3 regions of the Planococcus faecalis genome follow, and region 3 is predicted to be linked to each of the others. Evidence: riboswitches for the same ligand, from Rfam matches in the RefSeq annotation. Region 3 holds a riboswitch; each other region holds the start of a gene.
The links. Region 3 has a riboswitch for S-adenosylmethionine ahead of AJGP001_RS12785 (methionine biosynthesis PLP-dependent protein). Riboswitches for the same ligand answer to the same signal wherever they lie in the genome.
Positions count from the first base shown of each region.

Region 1 (6,592 bases), 390 kb from region 3:
GATAATACATTTCCAAAAGATTGAACGCCTTGTACCAGTATGACCAAAATAGCTACTGTGATGAACATTACGACCGTGTCGAATCGTTGATATCCGTAAGTAATGGCTAAGTCCCCAAGACCACCGCCGCCAATAGCGCCAGCCATTGCAGAAGCACCAATAAGTCCAACTACAGCGATTGTCAAAGCAAGAACAAGTGAACTTAACGCTTCGGGAATCAAGAAGCGAAAAATAATTTGCAATGGAGAGGCACCCATTGCTTGTGCGGCCTCGATCACACCTTTATCGACTTCAAGCAAAGAGTTTTCAATTAACCGAGCAATGTATGGCCCCGCATAGAAAACTAGTGGAACGATGGCTGCAGCTGTACCAATCGATGTACCAACAATGAGCCGAGTTAATGGAATAATGGCAACCATTAAAATAATAAAAGGAATAGAGCGAAAAATATTGATGACGACATTCAATACTTTAGACACAATTTCATTTTCTAACAAATGTCCATGACGTGTAACGACTAACAAGATACCGAGAGGAAAGCCAATCAATAGCGAAAATCCAAACGCAACACCTGTCATATAGACGGTTTCCCATAAAGCTTCCAAAATTTGTTCGTAATTAACTGACATAATCAATGACCTCCTCTATTTGAATAGTGCTGTCCCTAATAGAAGATAAGGCACGTTCCACTTCGCTTGACTCTCCAGAGAATTCGACAATTAAGTTACCGTATGGAACACCTTGCAATTCGGTAATATTGCCGAATAGTACATTCAAATCAACGTTAAAGTCACGTGACACTCGGGACATGAAGGGTTGACCGACTGATGTGCCAGTAAACTGCAACCGGTATATGGCCTGATTATTTTGTTTATCTTGAATTTGTGCTAGCAGCGATTCAGGCAACTCGTCGTTCATAACAGAGCGAACAAATCGTTTGGTGGTAGCTTGCTGTGGATTAGAGAAAACGTTAAAGACGCTTCCTTGCTCAATAACTTTCCCTGCTTCAAGCACGGCCACTTTGTCACAGATTTCTCGAATGACGCCCATTTCGTGTGTGATGAGCAGGATGGTAATATTGTATTCTTTATTGATTTTGCGAAGTAGGTCCAAAATCGATTTCGTCGTTTGTGGATCAAGTGCTGATGTTGCTTCGTCGCATAACAGAACGGAAGGATTCGTTGCAAGAGCACGAGCAATGCCGATGCGTTGCTTTTGACCACCTGACAGCTGGTCTGGATATTTTTGCGCCTGATCTGCAAGTCCAACGAAATCGAGCAACTCTTTTACTTGTTTTTCGATATCATTTTTCGGTGTGTTAGCTAACAGGAGCGGCATAGCGACGTTATGATAAACCGTTTTTGAATCGAGTAAATTAAAATGTTGGAAAATCATACCGATATCTTTTCTGATAGTACGAATTTCTTTGCTAGATAGCGTCGAAATATCCTTTCCGTGAATTAATACACGTCCTTTAGAAGGACGTTCGAGCAAGTTTACAGTGCGGATTAGCGAGCTTTTACCGGCTCCACTAAAGCCAATAACTCCGTAGATTTCGCCAGTTTGGACAGTTAAATCGATGCCGTTCAATGCATGGATTTCCTGTTTACCTGATTGGTAGGTTTTGGCGACGCCTTCGAATTGAATCATAGTAAGTAGACCTCCTCATGCTGTATTGTTATTCAAATCGTTAATGCTCACAATCCGTCGAGAAACTAGACAAAGAGAGCCCCCTTTTTTCTTAACCATAAGAAAAAAGAGGGCTCCTGTTGAAACCATCTAATTCTCATCTTCCAAATGCATGGATGCATTTGCAGGAGTTGGCACAGTTTTTGCGGTTAAACAAATCTGCTGCCGAAACGTCATAGGGCCTGTCCCTCGGTTTCTCTGGATAAGAAAGTGATGTATGCTATTCGATTCGTGATTCCTACTTTATGGCGGAATAACAAAAAAGTCAAGATGAATATTGAAATTTATTTTTTAATCTTCAAAATTCATTGTATTCCTTTCTAAATGGACGGGGTAGGTTTCTTTCGAAAAACTGATGATACTGTAGGTTCATTGCCACTCTTTATTCGTATAATATTTTCTCGATGTTTCCATAAAGCCATCGTGAACAGGACTAACGCTATTAGTAACGGCCATAGACCGACTGCAGGGATAAAGGCAATTACAAAATACACGGCGTACAAAACGAATACGCCAATGACAAGATAATTTGTTACCAGTGAAACAATGATCAATAACAATAATCCGAGCAACCCGAGCTTCCAGTCAAGCGCTATCATTACACCTATTACAGATGCTGTACCTTTTCCGCCGTCAAAGTTCATATAGAACGGAAAATTATGACCAACTATTACGGCAGCTCCTGCAACGAACAATAGTGTCCAGATTGTTGCAGTTGAAAAGCTACCTAAGTCCACTAACAAACGTAGCCCCGCAACAACAGCAAAGCCTTTGAAAACGTCAATAAAGGCAACGAGCAAACCATATTTCCAGCCCAGCACGATGGCTGCATTAGAAGCACCGGAATTTTTTACGCCCGAATTTTTGATGTTAACGCCTGATACGGCTTGTGCAACAAGTGAACCATGACAACAACCGATAAAATAACCTGTAATCAATAAGAGCAAAATCCAAATGACCATTATTAATTCCTCCTCTACACTAAAAGATAACGTTTGAAAGTGGGCAAGGTTTCAAAATTTTTTGACTAATGAGCTTGACAAACGCCAATAAAGTTTTTATACTTCACAACAAGATCAAAAATTAAATCAAATACTCTTATCAAGAGTGGCGGAGGGATAGGCCCTGTGATGCCCGGCAACCGACAGACATTTTGTTTGTAAAGGTGCTAATTCCTACAGAATCGATTTTCAGGTTCTGAGAGATAAGAGGAGGAAACTCCGTAATTTACGGCCCTCTTCTTAGCGAAGGGGGCTTTTTTCGTCCCCTTTAGCATGTGTTACTACTAAAAAAACAGGGGGAATAGAAAATGACAAACTTTAAACCAGAAACATTATTATTACACGGAGGACAACAACCAGATCCAACGACAGGCTCTAGAGGTGTTCCTGTTTATAAAACCACTTCGTATGTTTTTAAAAATACACAGCATGCACAAGACCTCTTTGGACTGAAAGATACAGGCAATATTTACTCACGCATTATGAATCCGACAGTCGATGTCTTTGAACAACGAGTAGCGTTACTAGAAGGTGGTACTGCAGCAGTTGCTCTTTCTTCAGGAATGGCCGCTATTGCTTTTTCCATTTTGAACATTGCAGAAGCGGGTGATGAAATCGTAGCAGATAGCAGTCTTTACGGTGGCACTTACAATTTGTTTGCTAACACGCTACCACGCTATGGCATTACAACAAAATTCGTCGATGCGACCGATCCAGAAAATTTTAAAGCAGCAATTACAGATAAAACAAAAGCGATATTTGGTGAAATTATTGGTAATCCAAGCTTGAATGTTTTTGATGTCGAAAAAGTAGCAGAAATTGCCCATGCTAACGGATTGCCGTTATTGATCGATAATACATTTGCCTCTCCTTACGGCAGCAACCCGATTGAGTTTGGTGCAGACGTCGTCATTCATTCTGCGACAAAGTGGATTGGTGGACACGGAACGACAATTGGTGGCGTTGCGGTGGATGCTGGGAAATTCAATTGGGACAATCCACGTTTCCCAAATTATACACAGCCTGACGAAACCTATCATGGACTGCGGTACGGCATTGATGTACCAGGTGCAGCTTTTGCGACAAAACTTCGCGTTCAATTATTACGTGATTTTGGCCCTTCACTGAGCCCGGATAGTGCTCATGCTTTACTGCAAGGATTAGAAACTTTACATTTACGGATTCCAAAACACAATAGCAACGCTCAAATTATTGCAGACTACTTAAAAAAGCATCCACAAATCGAGTGGGTAAACTTCCTTGGATTTGAAGAACATCCTTCTCATCAATTGGCGAAGAAATACTTGAAAAATGAAGGTTATGGATCGATTGTCAATTTTGGTATCAAAGGTGGAAGAGAAGCAGGACGTAACGTGATTGATCACATAAATCTCTGGTCTCATGTAGCCAATGTAGGAGACGCCAAGTCGCTAATTATTCACCCGGCTTCTACGACACATCAGCAATTGAACGATGAAGAGTTAACTGCATCTGGCGTAACGGAAGAGTTGATTCGTTTGTCTGTTGGATTGGAGAATGCAGAAGATTTAATCGCTGATTTGGAACAGGCCATACAGGCAGCAGTTTTGGAAAAGGTATAAGGAGGGATCGTCATGAAAACAGTATCCATTGGCTCATTAATCCTGGACTCTACTAAGACGATAGATGATGTGGAACTTGCATACGAACGTCTCGGAGATGAAACAGCTCCTGCGATCCTGATTTGCCATGCATTGACAGGTAACCAATACGCAGTCGGTACTGAAAAAAATCCAGGGTGGTGGGCAGGATTAATCGGACCAGGAAAACCCGTGGATACAACTGTTTTTCAAGTGATTACCTTTAACGTACTCGGAGGCTGTCACGGATCGACGGGTCCTTTATCGAAAAATCCGAAAACAGGAATTCCTTACCGAGCTGACTTTCCAACATTGACGATACGTGATATGGTTCGAGCGGAATATCGTGCATTAAAAGAATTGGGAATTGACCACCTTGCAGGAGTCATTGGCGGTTCCCTTGGTGGAATGAAAACCTTAGAATGGGGAAACCTCTATCCAGATTTTACGGATGCGATTTTTCCGCTAGCTGTCACTCCCTATTACAGTGACTATGGAGTGGCGTTTAATCACATTGGCATATTGGCGATTGAAAGTGATGGGGATTTTAATAATGGAGACTATGCAGATGCGTCTCTTTTGAAGGGGTTTCATGTTGCTAGAATGGCAGGAATGGTTACTTATCGAAGCGGTCATATGTTCAATCGGCGCTTTGGTCGTAGTGGCGATGGCGAAGAATTTGATGTGCAGTCATATTTGAATTATCAAGGCAAGAAATTAGCCGGTCGTTTTGATGCCAATAGCTATGTATTACTGCTGAGAGCTATGAATACACATGATATCCAAGATGCTGTACTAGATGTTCCCGTCTATTCCTTGTCTTTTACGCGCGATTTGTTGTATCCAAGTGAGCTAATGGCTCCGTGGCTTGAAAAACAAAAGACAGCAAGTTGGAAAATCGTTGAAACAGAATTTGGCCATGATGGATTTCTCGTTGAATTTGATAAATGGAGCGGATTTATCGAGAATAAGCTAAAAAGCCTAGTAGTGCCTGAGCTCACCAGATAATTAGTGGATTTCTACTCGCACTGTTTCGCAAGCAAGACGTTGAAAATTATCCTCGATAACAGAAAGGCACCTAAAGGATACGCGTCCATTAGGTGCTTTTCTATGTGTACTTAAGTTAGTCTTCGTCTTTAATATCCACATCTTCTGGTATGGGCATAGTGCGCCATTCTTCTAGCGCTAGCTTGGCTTGTTCCAATTGTTGAAAATGCGCTTCAAATTGAGAGGTATTGATGATGTATTGTTCCCCGTCATGAACTGCGCGGATACGACCTTCTAATACGTAACGATTTACTTGTTCTTCGGGCATGGATAAAAAAGTGGCAGTTTCCTGGACTGTCATGTACATGGGATCTCCTCCTCTTTTCTTTTATTATAATAGAAGAAGACGACTACCTCAAACCATCGGTGTCATCGTGTGTTCGTTAAAAAAAGAATGTTAGTAGACGATGTTCATCATCAATTACCTTGTTTTTTCTTTAGAACTTTAACATCTAGACTTCGAACTGCTCGTTAACAAGAGTTTTTTTATGCGACTAAGATTTTAATATATTAAGTGTTTAGCGATAGGAAAGTAAGGGGATAGTACTAGTGAATACTATACAAAAAAAGGAGGATGATTGTATGAATGATATTGGTAATTCTTTTAGAGGCGTCGGATATACAATTATTGACTACATTCCAAATGTTTTAGGCGCGTTACTATTACTGCTTATCGCGTGGATTGTCGCAACAATTGTACGAGCCATTTTCACCAAAGGGTTAAAAAAAGCAGGTGCAGACCGGGCCATGGTCAAAGGACATATGGCGAAAACAAAAGAAAGTGCAGACAGCATGTTGGATTCCATAGGGAAAATTCTTTATTACCTCATTTTCATTTTGTTTATTCCGAGCGTTTTGCAAGCTTTGGATATGAACAACGTAGCACAACCAATTTCAAACATGATGAACAAGTTATTGGCATTCCTGCCTAATCTGTTCATGGCCATCATCATTTTAGTCATTGGTTATTTTGTTGCCAAATTTGTGAAGAACCTTGTGTTCAGTCTTTTAACAGCGATAAATATTGATAAATGGTTCAATAAATTTACTAACAAAACAAGTGGTGCTTCGACAAGTACGACAAGAATGGACGCTGGAGACAAAGCAACTCTAGCTAATGTATTGGCTAATGTAGTGTTCGTTATCGTCTTGATTCCGATTTTGACCATTGCGTTAGAAACATTAAACATCCGTTCGATTTCTGAACCAATTGTCAATATGCTCAACCAAGTTCTA
Region 1 is NZ_CP019401.1:2,923,162-2,929,753, reverse strand. Features, by position in the region: gene AJGP001_RS14530 (methionine ABC transporter permease) at 1-629, opposite strand, end outside; gene AJGP001_RS14525 (methionine ABC transporter ATP-binding protein) at 619-1,650, opposite strand; SAM riboswitch class I at 1,784-1,898, opposite strand; gene AJGP001_RS14520 (glycerol-3-phosphate acyltransferase) at 2,010-2,651, opposite strand; SAM riboswitch class I at 2,785-2,900, shown strand; gene AJGP001_RS14515 (O-acetylhomoserine aminocarboxypropyltransferase/cysteine synthase family protein) at 2,999-4,291, shown strand; gene metX (homoserine O-acetyltransferase MetX) at 4,304-5,317, shown strand; gene AJGP001_RS14505 (helix-turn-helix domain-containing protein) at 5,433-5,663, opposite strand; gene AJGP001_RS14500 (mechanosensitive ion channel) at 5,939-6,592, shown strand, end outside.
Region 1: another riboswitch for S-adenosylmethionine. It lies ahead of AJGP001_RS14515 (O-acetylhomoserine aminocarboxypropyltransferase/cysteine synthase family protein); the one in region 3 lies ahead of AJGP001_RS12785 (methionine biosynthesis PLP-dependent protein).

Region 2 (6,592 bases), 1.4 Mb from region 3:
GAAAAAATGTCCAAAGCAGGTGGTTTCTCAATTACTCACGGAGCCCACGTAGGAATTGGTTCATTGCCAATCGTTCTTTTTGGTAACGAAGAGCAAAAACAAAGCTATTTGCCACGTCTAGCAACTGGCGAAATGATTGCAGCTTACGCATTAACAGAACCAAGTTCAGGGTCTGATGCATTGGGTGCGAAAACAGTAGCGAAATTAAATGAAGCGGGTACTCATTACGTCTTGAATGGTGAAAAACAATGGATCACCAATGCTGGATTTGCGGATGTCTTTGTTGTATATGCAAAAATTGACGGAGACAAATTCTCTGCGTTTATCGTTGAACGTGAATTCCCAGGTGTTTCTGTTGGACCTGAAGAAAAGAAAATGGGTATCAAATCGTCTTCAACTCGGACGTTAATTCTTGAAGACGCTGAAGTTCCTGTGGAAAATCTTTTGGGCGAAGCAGGACGTGGCCATATTATCGCGTTTAACATTTTGAACATTGGTCGTTATAAATTAGGAGTAGGGACAATTGGTGCCTCGAAACGTGCAATGGAATTGACAATTCCGTATACGAACCAACGCCAGCAGTTTAAAACACCGATTTCGTCTTTCAACTTGACGCGCGAAAAATTAGCAACAATGGCTTCTAAATTGTATGCAGTTGAAAGTTCTGTTTACCGTACTGTTGGCCTTTTTGAAGACCGAATGAGCGGGTTTACAGACGAGCAACAAGCAGACGGCAAGCTAGTGGCAGATTCAATTGCTGAATTTGCGGTAGAATGTTCGTTAAATAAGTTTTTCGGTACAGAAACGTTAGATTATATCGTCGATGAAGGCGTTCAATTGCATGGTGGTTACGGCTTTATGCAAGAATATGAAATTGAGCGCATTTACCGCGATTCACGCATTAACCGTATTTTCGAAGGCACCAACGAAATCAACCGGTTACTCGTACCAGGTACATTGTTGCGTAAAGCAATGAAAGGTGAATTGCCGTTATTGCAACACGCTCAAAAGTTACAAGAAGAGCTGTTAATGATGATGCCTGAAGAAGTAGGGACAGATGCATTAGACCAAGAAAAATACTTGGTGAAAAACGCGAAGAAAATTGCATTGCTCGCAGCGGGACTAGCGGCACAAACATACGGCACAAAACTAGAGGCCGAACAAGAAGTGCTAGTGAACATTGCCGATATCGTCAGCAACGTCTTTGCGATGGAATCTGTCGTGTTGCGTACTGAAAAAGCAATTGCCGCTTCAGGTGAAGAAAAAGCAAAACAAAAACTGTTGTATACACAAATTTATTGTCAAGAAGCGTTTGATCAGATCGAGCGAGATGCGAAAGAAACATTGATCGCGGCTATCGAAGGCGATAATCAACGCATGATGCTTTCAGCGTTGCGCAAATTAACGCGTTCAACTCCTTATAACGTTATTGCGAAAAAACGTGAAGCTGCTGTTAAGCTAATTGACGTAGAGAAATACGTCGTGTAAGAAGTTTTATGAAACAGGCAACTCCGTTAATTTGGGGGTTGCCTGTTTTTATTCATCGACCACAAGGCTTCTCTTTGGTAAGCTTAGAAAAAAGGGAGGTTTTAAGGTGATTACTTATTACGCATATCCAAAATGCATGACTTGCCGTAAAGGAAAAAGTTGGCTAGAACAAAACAAAGTGGAATTCAATGAAATACACATTGCGGAAAACCCACCAACTAAAGAACAATTAGCTCAAATGTATCAAGCGAGTGGTTTAGAATTGAAGAAGTTTTTTAATACGAGTGGTTTGGTTTATCGCTCACTTAGTTTAAAAGATAAGTTATCGACTATGAGCGAAGACCAGCAATTGGAACTACTTGCTTCTGATGGCATGTTGATCAAGCGTCCCTTGGCTTGGGATGGCAAAAAAGTGACACTTGGCTTTAAAGAAGCAGATTATCAAAATAGCTGGTTGTAAGCGAGTAGCACCATCTTGTATTTCGTGGCTGTTTATGTCAAACTGAATGTGAATGAACTACATAATTTGGAGGGGTCAAGATGAGCACACCAGCAGAACTTCGTTATTCAAAAGAACATGAATGGGTTAAAACCGAAGATGGCAATGCACGTATCGGTATCACTCATTTCGCACAAGCGGAACTAGGGGATATCGTTTTTGTTGAACTTCCACAAGTTGGAGACGAGCTAAAAAAAGATCAGCCTTTCGGCAGTGTTGAATCCGTTAAAACGGTTTCAGAATTGTATGCGCCAATTAGCGGAAAAGTAATCGAGGTTAACTCTGAACTTGAAGATAGCCCAGAATTTGTGAACGAGTCTCCTTACGAGCAGGCTTGGATGGTTGTAATCGAAGCCCCTTCTGAAGAAGAAGTTAATGCATTGATGACAGCAGACGAATACAAAGAAATGACCAACGAGTAATTACTGAAAAGCGCCTATCTTGGCGCTTTTTTTTATGACCGATAAGTGTTGTCAGCAGTTCGCATAAGTCATGGAAATGGACGTCAGCCTGTTCTATTGGTATTTTAAAACTAGATAAGTTGGTAAAAGAAACCGACTTTTCTATACTGCTTTGGGCTCAGCAAAGGAACGGGTTGCATAATCCACATCCTGTGGGCTCGAAAGCACTGCTGTTTTACGGAATATCAACAAGTGGAAATCATTAGTTCGACTTATATAAAGAGCTTTATCGCAATAAAACAAAAGTTTTCTTTTACCACTAAGTCTTAGAACTTTTCTTATTTTATATTTGATGGGGTGAGTGTTATGGGAAAGGTGATTGTTGTCGAAGGACTCAGTGATAAGTCGAGGATTACACCACTCATTGCAGAACCCGTGACCATTCTTTGTACAAATGGTACAGTAAGTGCATCGAGACTGGAAGAGTTACTATTACCGTACGAAGGTCAGGATATGATCATACTAGTAGATGCAGACTCTTCAGGAGAAAAACTGAGAAAACTCGTCAAGCGTGAATTTCCTGAAGCTCGTCATTTTTACATTAACCGAAATTATAAAGAAGTTGCAGCAACACCACTCCGGATATTGATGGATGTGCTCATCACAGCGAATATCCAGGTAAATAAGCTATTAACAGAGGGATGAAGAAAATGAATGAATGGACGCACAAAGAATGGATCAAAGAAAAGAATACGAATAAATCAACGGCTTATTATTTGTACGCGCCAATGTGTGGAACTTGCCAGGTTGCGTCTAAGATGCTATCAGTCGTCACCGAATTGTTACCGGATCTTCCAATGGGCAAAGCAAATTTAAATTACGTTCAAGAAATAGCGGATCTCTACGAAGTGGAGAGTGTACCGTGCTTACTTATAACAGAAGGTGGCAAACTAAAAGAGAAAATCTATGCTTTTCAATCAGTGCCATACTTGTATAGTAAGTTAAAACCTGTTGACGAATACAGTCGGTCATGGTAAATTAGTCTTCTGATAAAAAAACCAATTGCTTGTCTGAAATCTAGACAACAAGCGAAGAGTCAAATAGAATACAGTCCTTAAGTTTTCCGAAAATTTTATATCAAAACTCTTATTACGAGTGGTGGAGGGAAGTGCCCTATGAAGCCCGGCAACCGTCATGAAAATGAAATGGTGCCAAATCACACAAAGCGAAAGCTTTGGACGATGAGAGATTGGTTTCCGTATACTATACGTTTGCCCTTCTGCTCAGTTATGCGCGGAAGGGTTTTTTATTTTTAAGATTTAGGAGTGTTGGAAGAATGATTGAGTTAAAGCAAGTGACAAAAAAATTCGATACAGGCAAGGCAATTTTAACAGCTGTGGATCAAGTGGACTTATCCATTTCTGATGGAGAGATATTCGGTATTATTGGTTATAGTGGAGCAGGTAAAAGTACCTTAATCCGATTGTTGAATGGGTTAGAAAAGCCAACGTCAGGAACTGTAGAGATTAATGGACAAATTATCACAGCGATTAAAGGCGGAGAATTACGCAAGGCACGTCAGAAAGTCAGTATGATTTTCCAACATTTTAATCTACTATGGTCTCGTACAGTGAGAGAAAATATTGAATTTCCGCTAGAAATTGCCGGAGTGGCAAAAGCACAACGCGGAAATCGTGTACAGGAGTTAATTGAATTAGTCGGATTGACGGGTCGTGAAAACGCCTATCCTTCTGAGCTATCAGGAGGACAAAAACAACGCGTCGGTATTGCCCGGGCATTAGCAAATGACCCAGAAGTCTTGTTGTGTGACGAAGCGACATCAGCACTCGATCCAGAAACAACAGATGCCATTCTTGACTTGTTAGTAGACATCAATAAGCGATTGGGATTGACAATTGTATTGATTACTCATGAAATGCACGTCATCCGGAAAATTTGCCACCGTGTGGCTGTAATGGAAGGCGGACGAGTTGTAGAACTTGGCGACGTTTTACATGTATTCCAATCACCGAAAGAGGCAATCACGAAACGCTTTGTTGCGCAAGTAGCCGACAGTGGAGATTCACAGGAAACCATCAAAAACCTGCGGGAATTATACCCAACTGGCGAATTGGTGAAATTGGTTTTTGTTGGCGATCAAACCGAACAACCCATTTTAACTAAATTGATTCGCAGTCATGCCGTGGAAGTGAATATTGTTCAAGGCAATATCTCGCATACGCAGCGTGGCGCATACGGCACCTTAATCTTACAGCTTAAAGGGTCTCAAGCAGAAATTGAAGAAGCACTGGTATTTCTTCGCTCAGAAGATATTCAAGCGGAGGTGATGGACAATGATTGAATCATTATTTCCAAACGTAAAGTGGGACAGCATGTGGGAAGCTACTCTTGAAACACTTTACATGACCGCATTATCAACTGTATTTACATTTGTTATTGGTTTAGCACTTGGTATTATCTTGTTCTTAACAGCACCGAAACAATTGTGGGCAAACAAACTCGTTAATTGGCTGACTGGCGCATTCGTCAATATTTTCCGGTCAATTCCTTTTATCATCTTGATCATTTTATTGATTCCTGTCACTTTGTTCTTGATGGGATCGATTCGCGGACCGAATGCGGCTTTACCGGCATTAATCATTGGTTCAGCTCCATTTTATGCACGAATGGTGCTAATTGCGCTAAAAGAAATTGATAAAGGTGTGATCGAGGCGGCTCGTTCAATGGGTGCAACAACCGGCACCATCATTTGGAAAGTTTTATTGCCGGAATCAAAACCGGCATTGATATCCGGCATTACGGTCACGGCGATTGCATTGGTCGGCTATACAGCAATGGCCGGCATTATCGGCGCAGGTGGTCTTGGTACACTTGCTTTCCTCGACGGCTTTCAACGCAGTCGTGAAGACGTTACATTGATGGCAACAATCTTAATCTTAATCATTGTCTTTATCATTCAATACATTGGTGATTGGGTCACGATAAAAGCAGACAAACGGTAAAAACGGATTTTCCGTTCTATAAAACAACACATAAGGGAGAGATTGAGATGAAGAAATTTGTAGTAGGAACAGCGTTAACGGCATTGGTACTCGCAGGATGTGGAAACGGTGGAGCAAGTGAAGAAGAGTCTAAGACATTACGCATAGGCGCTTCTAACGTACCGCATGCTGAAATTTTAGAACAAGCGAAGCCCCTTTTAGAAGAGCAAGGAATTGAACTTGAAGTTGAAACGTATCAAGACTATATTTTGCCAAACAAAGATTTAGAGTCTGGTGAAATTGATGCCAACTATTTCCAAACTATTCCTTACTTAGAAACTCAAATAGCTGATAATGGTTATGAGTTTGAAAATGCTGGAGGGATTCACATTGAACCAATCGGTGTTTATTCACAAAAATATGCTTCTCTTGATGAACTACCACAGGATGCAACCATTTTGATGAGCAACTCGGTATCGGAGCAGGGTCGTATTTTATCGCTGCTTGAGGTAGAAGGCTTAATCACATTGGCAGAAGGTGTAGATAAAACATCGGCTGAAGTGAGTGATATTGTTGATAATCCGAAAAATTTACAGCTTGAGCCAGACTATGAAGCAGCTTTACTTGTTCAATTATATGAATCAGGTGAGGGAGATGCAGTCTTGATCAACTCTAACTATGCAATTGATGCTGGCATCAGTCCTCTAGAAGATTCAATTGCAATAGAATCATCTGATTCGCCATACGTAAATATTATTACCGTGCGTGCAGGTGATGAAGATAACGACAATGTGAAAGCTTTAGTTGAAGTATTACAATCCCAGGAAATCCAAGACTTTATTTTAGAAGAATGGGGCGGCTCAGTAGTACCGGTAGATTGAATAAAAAAGGAGCTGTCTCATAAGCCCCAAAAATAAAACAGACGGAGAAAAAGATTTTCTTTTTCTCCGTCTGTTTTTGATTGGTTGGAGAGGATCCTGAAAGTGGCTGGCGAATGCTAGTTACTTTATGGAATGAGAAAGTCGAATCGTGGCTCTTTTTCATCCCTGAGCGCATACGGGTAATTCTCTTCGCTGCCACCTGCGACCGCGATGACCGTCTTTGGCATGGGCAGGCTGGAAACCGCTAGTTTTCAGGTGCGGAATAAAACAGTGTGTATCTGTTGGACGCTGGTGCATCGAATAATAATGAACGGTTTTTTG
Region 2 is NZ_CP019401.1:1,153,462-1,160,053, forward strand. Features, by position in the region: gene AJGP001_RS05675 (acyl-CoA dehydrogenase family protein) at 1-1,488, shown strand, start outside; gene AJGP001_RS05680 (arsenate reductase family protein) at 1,595-1,948, shown strand; gene gcvH (glycine cleavage system protein GcvH) at 2,029-2,409, shown strand; gene AJGP001_RS05690 (ribonuclease M5) at 2,755-3,093, shown strand; gene AJGP001_RS05695 (thioredoxin family protein) at 3,099-3,425, shown strand; SAM riboswitch class I at 3,532-3,636, shown strand; gene AJGP001_RS05700 (methionine ABC transporter ATP-binding protein) at 3,725-4,750, shown strand; gene AJGP001_RS05705 (methionine ABC transporter permease) at 4,743-5,411, shown strand; gene AJGP001_RS05710 (MetQ/NlpA family ABC transporter substrate-binding protein) at 5,459-6,271, shown strand.
Region 2: another riboswitch for S-adenosylmethionine. It lies ahead of AJGP001_RS05700 (methionine ABC transporter ATP-binding protein); the one in region 3 lies ahead of AJGP001_RS12785 (methionine biosynthesis PLP-dependent protein).

Region 3 (6,592 bases):
GATTTTAAATCGTGGAATCCACAGCCGGTAGCAAAACTTGACGAAGCGTTGTACGGGTTAGACTCAACGACCAATCCGCATGGCATTTTCACAACCAAAAATGGTGAAATTCTAATCGGCAATGTTTACGTATCGCGGAATCTACAACTAGGAAATGGCGACTCCGTGCAGGAATTGCGTCATGAAATTACGGATTTCACTACAGAAGAAGGCACCTTATCGAAAAACCTTTGGTTGCCACCTAAGCACTCAAGTCAAACATGGCTAATGGCAGCTCAACAACCGTTATTCGAAACAGAAGAAGATGAAGACCAATGGATTGCATTTTCACTCGAAAATCGTTTGTCGCAGTTAAACTGGCTGACGCCTCAAGGTCCTTACGTTAAGCTTCAATTGACGGACGACCCACGAACACAACTTGCCTATGGCTATATCGATAAGCGAACGGCCGACCTCTCTTCCCTTGAATGGAATGAAACTTCGCCCTCTTTGTTCTTTGAGTCCATGATACTAAATGCTGAAATCAATCAATAATCATCTAAAAAGCGTTAAAGCCCCTGCTTTAACGCTTTTTTATATTCTTTTCTTCTTTTCTTAATACCCAGGCAGTTAGCTTTCAAATTAACTAAAAATTCCGTATAATTAAAGTGAGTTAAAACCTTATTTCTGTTGCTACGTGGCGGCTGATTATTATATGAGGAGGTTGGTCATAATGGAACGCCGAGTACTCGATTCACAAGAAATAGAACTTCGGTTAGATGATGATTTTAATGCGATTCTGAATATGATTGGCGAAGGTGCACCCGTTTATACAACTTACAAAGAATTCAAGATAGAAAAAGAACGGCAGCGTGAAGAAAAAAAAGAGCTTCATTAATGTTGAATCATCGCTTTTCCGTTACCGGAGAGGCGATTTTTTTATAACAAAAAGAAAGTGGCATGCAAAAGGAGCTACACTCAAAAGGTCCTGATTTATGACCTTTTGGGGTAGCCCCTTTACTTAATCCATCATTTTTGCTACAAAATCATATGAGCGCAAACGATCTTCCTGATAAAAAACCGGCGAATTGACGATAATTTCATTGGCTCTTGTTTTTTGAATAAAGTTTTTCAACTTTTGTCTAACAAGATCCGGTGTTCCAACCATTGTCGATTCAGAATCTAATTTGTCCCGGAAAATCGCAATTTCGCGGTCTGTCCAAACTTCCTCCAAGTGATCGATGGGTGCTCTAAATGTAGTTGGCTCTCCTCGCATCAAGGAGAACATCTGCTGCTGCGAAGAAGTCGCCAACCATTCTGCACGTTCTTGTGTTTTTGCAACAATAATCGTAACGCCAAGCATCGCGTAAGGAGCGGCCAACACCTGTGACGGTTTAAAGTTTTGATGATAAAGTTGCAAAGCCTGCATCATGTAATCCGGTGCGAAATGACTAGCAAATGAAAATGGCAAACCTTTTAACGCAGCCAGCTGTGCACTAAATCCACTCGATCCGAGTAGCCAAAGCGGAATCTTTATATTAGTTCCAGGGTAGGCCCGAACACGTCCGACAGGGTTAGCTGAAAAGTAATTTTCTAACTCCGCAACTTGCTGGGGAAAATCATCTCCGCTACTATTCAAATTTCGACGTAACGCATGCGCAGTAGCTTGATCACTACCAGGTGCACGCCCTAGACCTAAATCAATGCGTCCAGGATAAATAGTTTCCAATGTACCAAATTGCTCTGCTATGACAAGCGGTGCATGATTCGGTAGCATAACTCCACCTGAACCTACACGAATCGACTCTGTTGCGCCTGCAATATGTCCAATAAGGACAGATGTCGCAGAACTGCCGATACCCGGCATATTATGATGTTCAGCTAGCCAATAGCGATTAAACCCCAATCGCTCCACATGCTGTGCCAACTCTACACTATTTTTAAAGGTCTGTGCTGTTTCTGCGCCTTCGTTTATTGGTGCTAAATCAAGCACCGCCAATGGGATATTTTCAAATTTCTTAATGTGCATAATTACGTTCACTCCTATTCTCTTCCATTGTAGCGATGTTTATCTGAACCGTCCCTTTTTTTGCTCAAGCACCGAAAAGCGTAAGCAGCCATGTAGATTCGACAGGCATAAGACGCTCTGGCGAAGTGGCGTGTTTTCAGCCACACAGCCGGAGTGGCTTATGACCCGAGAATCTGGCTGCTGGAGTCTGGACACCATGAAAAGTGAAAGTGCCTCGTCAGCTCTGACAGGCATAAGACAGACCAGCAGTGTGGCGTTCTTTGCCACGCAGCTGGGTTGACTTATGTCCCGAAGAGCTAGGCACTTGCAACTGGACACCGAAAAGCGTAAGCAGCCATGTAGATTCGACAGGCCTAAAGAAATTTTTCTTTTCCCATCCTCCCTTTACTAGTCAAGCTAGTTGCCTACCCACTTCTTATATTTGCATTATTTAAAATTCAACACTTGCTTTCTGTCATTAATTGATTTATGATTAGGAACATCTAAACAGAAACACTAAACTTAATAAGATATTTCTTATCTAGAGAGACGGAGGGATTTGGCCCTGTGAAGTCTCAGCAACCAGTCTGATGAAGACTACGGTGCTAATTCCAATAGGCTTCTGCCTAACAGATGAGAAGAATGCATTTCCGGACAGGGGCTTTCTTCTTTATGAAGAAAAGCCCCTGTTTTCTTATTGAGAGGATGAGTAATATGACAAAACACAGCTTGGAAACTTTATTAGTTCAATTAGGCAATCACAGCGATCCCACAACAGGAGCCGTTAATCCGCCCATATACTTATCGACAGCCTACGAACATCAAGGACTTGGCCACTCAACTGGCTATGATTATACGCGCACGAAAAACCCGACTCGCTCTGTTCTGGAAGAAGGATTTGCAGAACTTGAAGGCGCAGATGCTGCATTTGCTTGCAGTTCTGGAATGGCAGCTATTCAACTCGTTTTGTCTCTTTTTCGTCCAGGTGATGAATTGTTACTACCGGAAGATATTTATGGTGGAACATACCGCCTATTAGATCACTTTGCATCAGCTTATAATATTCACCCCAACTACGCCGAGTTCAAAGATGTCCAAGACACAGAACAAAAAATAACCATTCATACACGTGCACTTTTTATTGAAACGCCCACCAATCCACTGATGCAAGAAATTGATCTCGTTGCTTATGCCGCATTGGCTAAAAAGCATAAGCTTCTATTAATCGTCGATAACACATTTTTAACGCCATTCTTTCAACAGCCCCTATTACTGGGTGCAGACATTGTTATCCATAGTGCGACGAAATATATTGGTGGTCATAATGATGTTTTAGCTGGACTTGTTGCCGCTAAAGGCGATCGCCTTTGCGAAAAACTGGCAACATTCCATAACTCGGTTGGTGCCGTTTTGTCCCCTTTTGACTCTTGGTTACTGGTTCGCGGATTAAAGACATTGCCTTTACGGATGCGACAGCATGACGCAAACGCGAAAACCATTGCTGAGTTTTTGTCTCAGCAGTCGTCTGTGTCTGATGTGTTGTACCCTGGAAAAGGCGGCATGTTGTCCTTCCGTTTGCAAAAAGAAGAATGGATAGCTCCTTTTCTTGAACACATTAAACTCATCACCTTTGCGGAAAGTCTTGGCGGTGTTGAAAGTTTTATTACTTACCCCGCCACCCAAACTCATGCAGACATGCCTTTTGAAGAACGGACGAAACGTGGCGTTTGCAATCGGTTATTGCGATTTTCAGTCGGGGTGGAACTTGCTGAAGATTTAATTGCTGACTTAGCACAAGCATTTTCAGAACTAAATAAGGAGGTAGTCGAATATGACCGATCGCATTGAAACGAAGTTTATTCACTCTACTGGAGTCGACCCACAAACTGGAGCTGTCAATGTACCTATCTATTTATCATCCACTTTCCACCAACAAAGCCTGGATTCGTTTGGACCGTTTGATTATAGCCGTTCTGGAAACCCCACTCGCCTAGCGTTAGAAGAAACCATCGCTAAGCTAGAAGGAGGCAAGCGTGGGTTCGCCTTTTCTTCAGGGATGGCTGCTATTTCCTCTGCTTTTATGCTGCTGTCTTCAGGTGACCATGTCTTAGTGTCAGAAGACGTTTACGGCGGAACTTATCGTTTTATCACGGAAATTTTGGACAAATTCAATATCGAGTATACCTTTGTGAATATGACGGACTTGAACGAAATGGCTAATGCCATCCAGCCAAATACAAAAGTGATTTACTTGGAAACGCCATCAAATCCTGTTATGAATATTACGGATATTGAAATCGCTGCAAAACTAGCAAAAGCCAATAACTGTTTAACGTTTGTTGACAACACCTTTATGACACCGCTTTACCAGAATCCACTGGAGCTTGGTGCAGATATCGTTCTTCACAGTGCAACGAAGTTTCTGTCAGGTCATAGCGACGTCATCGCAGGTCTTGCTGTGACCAAAGATGAAGAACTTGGAAACCGTTTGGGCTTTATCCAAAACACGTTTGGCTCTGTTCTAGGAGCTCAAGATTCTTACCTGTTAATCCAAGGCATAAAAACTTTAGGTGCTCGGTTAGGCCAGTCGTCTCAATCGGCTCGCGTTATTGCTGAATACTTGCAGAACCATCCGTTAATTGAAGAAGTATACTACCCCGGATTTTCGTTCCATCCTGGGAACCCAATTCACGAACGCCAAGCTACAAATGCAGGAGCGCTTCTATCATTTCGGTTAGCTGATAAAAAATCCGTTCGTATATTTGTCGAATATCTGAGAATTCCGGTGTTTGCAGTTAGTTTAGGCGCAGTCGAATCGATTTTGTCCTATCCTGCAACGATGTCTCATGGCTCAATGCCTCCAGAAGAACGCGAAAAACGCGGAATCACCGACGGCTTGCTACGTTTTTCTGTCGGCTTAGAACATTGTGATGATTTGGTGCAAGATCTAAACCAAGCACTATTACAAGTAGCCCGTCGAAAAGGATTAAGCATCGCAAATTAATGTTTCTTCTATAGAAAGAACTTTTGTTCTAAGAAACCCTCTTGCCTCATCTGGCAAGAGGGTTTCTTATGAATAGAGAACTCGATTCATCTTGCAGTCCTCTATCAAATTCTTCTTGGCTTTAAGCTACCTCTTGTTTTTCGCTCATTTCCATTTTTGCAACAACAGGGAATCGCAAATGAATACTGATTAACAACTACTCACTCATTTTTTAGACACAACTATAAAAAAAAATAAGAGACTGTATTGATAATGATTGACATTCTCAATTGGAACTTTATAATTGATGATGAGAATGATTTTCATTTGAAATCTCAATTACACATTAAGGGGAGAGACATCCATGAATAAACTTTTTTATCTGGTTATCGCTTTATTAGTTCTTGTTTTAGCTGCATGCGGAAGCAATGATGCATCCGAACCGGCAACAGATGCACCTGAAGAAACAGCTGAAAGCAAAGAAGTTAATTTATATACGGCAAGACATTACGATGTAGATGATGAATTATACAAAAAGTTTGAAGAAGAAACGGGTATCAAAGTAAATCTAATTAAAGGTGACGCAGATGAGTTGCTTGAGCGCATTAAGCGTGAAGGAGATGGCACTGAAGCTGATTTGTTCTTGACTGCAGATGCTGGACGTTTGTACCGTGCTAAAGAAGATGGCTTGCTACAGTCCGTATCAAGTGACATACTAGACGAACAAATTCCTGAAAAATTCCAAGATACAGACCAAATGTGGTATGGCTTAACAAAACGCGCACGTGTACTTGTCTACAACAAAGAAACTGTAAAACCTGAAGAATTATCTACTTATGAAGCTTTGACAGAAGACGAGTGGAATGGCCGTGTATTGATTCGTGGCTCTGAAAATATTTACAATCAATCACTACTTGCTTCGTTTATTGAAATAGAGGGTGAAGAAAAAGCGAAAGAATGGGCTGCAGGTCTAGTAAATAATTTCGCACGTGATCCTGAAGGCGGAGATCGGGACCAAGCTAAAGCAATCGCTGCTGGAGTTGGCGACGTTGCTATTATGAACAGCTATTATTTTGGACAAATGTTGAACTCTGAAGATCCTGCTGAAGTAGAAGTAGCAGAAGGACTTGGATTGTTCTTCCCGAACCAAGATACGACTGGTACTCACGTGAACGTTAGTGGTGCGGGTGTTGTGAAAACAGCTAAAAACAAAGAAAATGCTATAAAACTTCTTGAATTCCTTTCTGCACCTGAAGCACAAGGAACGTTTGCAGAAACAAATTACGAATACCCAGTAAATGAAAAAGTCGAACCTTCTGAGTTACTAACATCATGGGGTGAATTTAAAGAACAGGACATTCCGCTTTCTGCTTTAGGAGACAATAATGCGAAATCAATTCTGATTTTTAATGAAGTTGGCTGGAAATAATGAATATGCTGTGCCCTTGCTGTATGTTTACAGCAAGGGATTTCTGGCGATTGGAGAAGGTGGCTTAACCATGCAAAGAAGATTAGCTAATATAAATATTTGGACGGTTGCAGCCATCGCCATTATCGCTGCATTGTTTTTACCGAATTTAACGATTGTGACAGGTCTTTTCACCCCCTCTAACGAGAACTGG
Region 3 is NZ_CP019401.1:2,534,441-2,541,032, forward strand. Features, by position in the region: gene AJGP001_RS12775 (hypothetical protein) at 1-534, shown strand, start outside; gene AJGP001_RS17550 (hypothetical protein) at 713-877, shown strand; gene AJGP001_RS12780 (LLM class flavin-dependent oxidoreductase) at 1,001-2,008, opposite strand; SAM riboswitch class I at 2,522-2,627, shown strand; gene AJGP001_RS12785 (methionine biosynthesis PLP-dependent protein) at 2,702-3,835, shown strand; gene metC (cystathionine beta-lyase) at 3,819-4,991, shown strand; gene AJGP001_RS12795 (Fe(3+) ABC transporter substrate-binding protein) at 5,335-6,399, shown strand; gene AJGP001_RS12800 (ABC transporter permease) at 6,470-6,592, shown strand, end outside.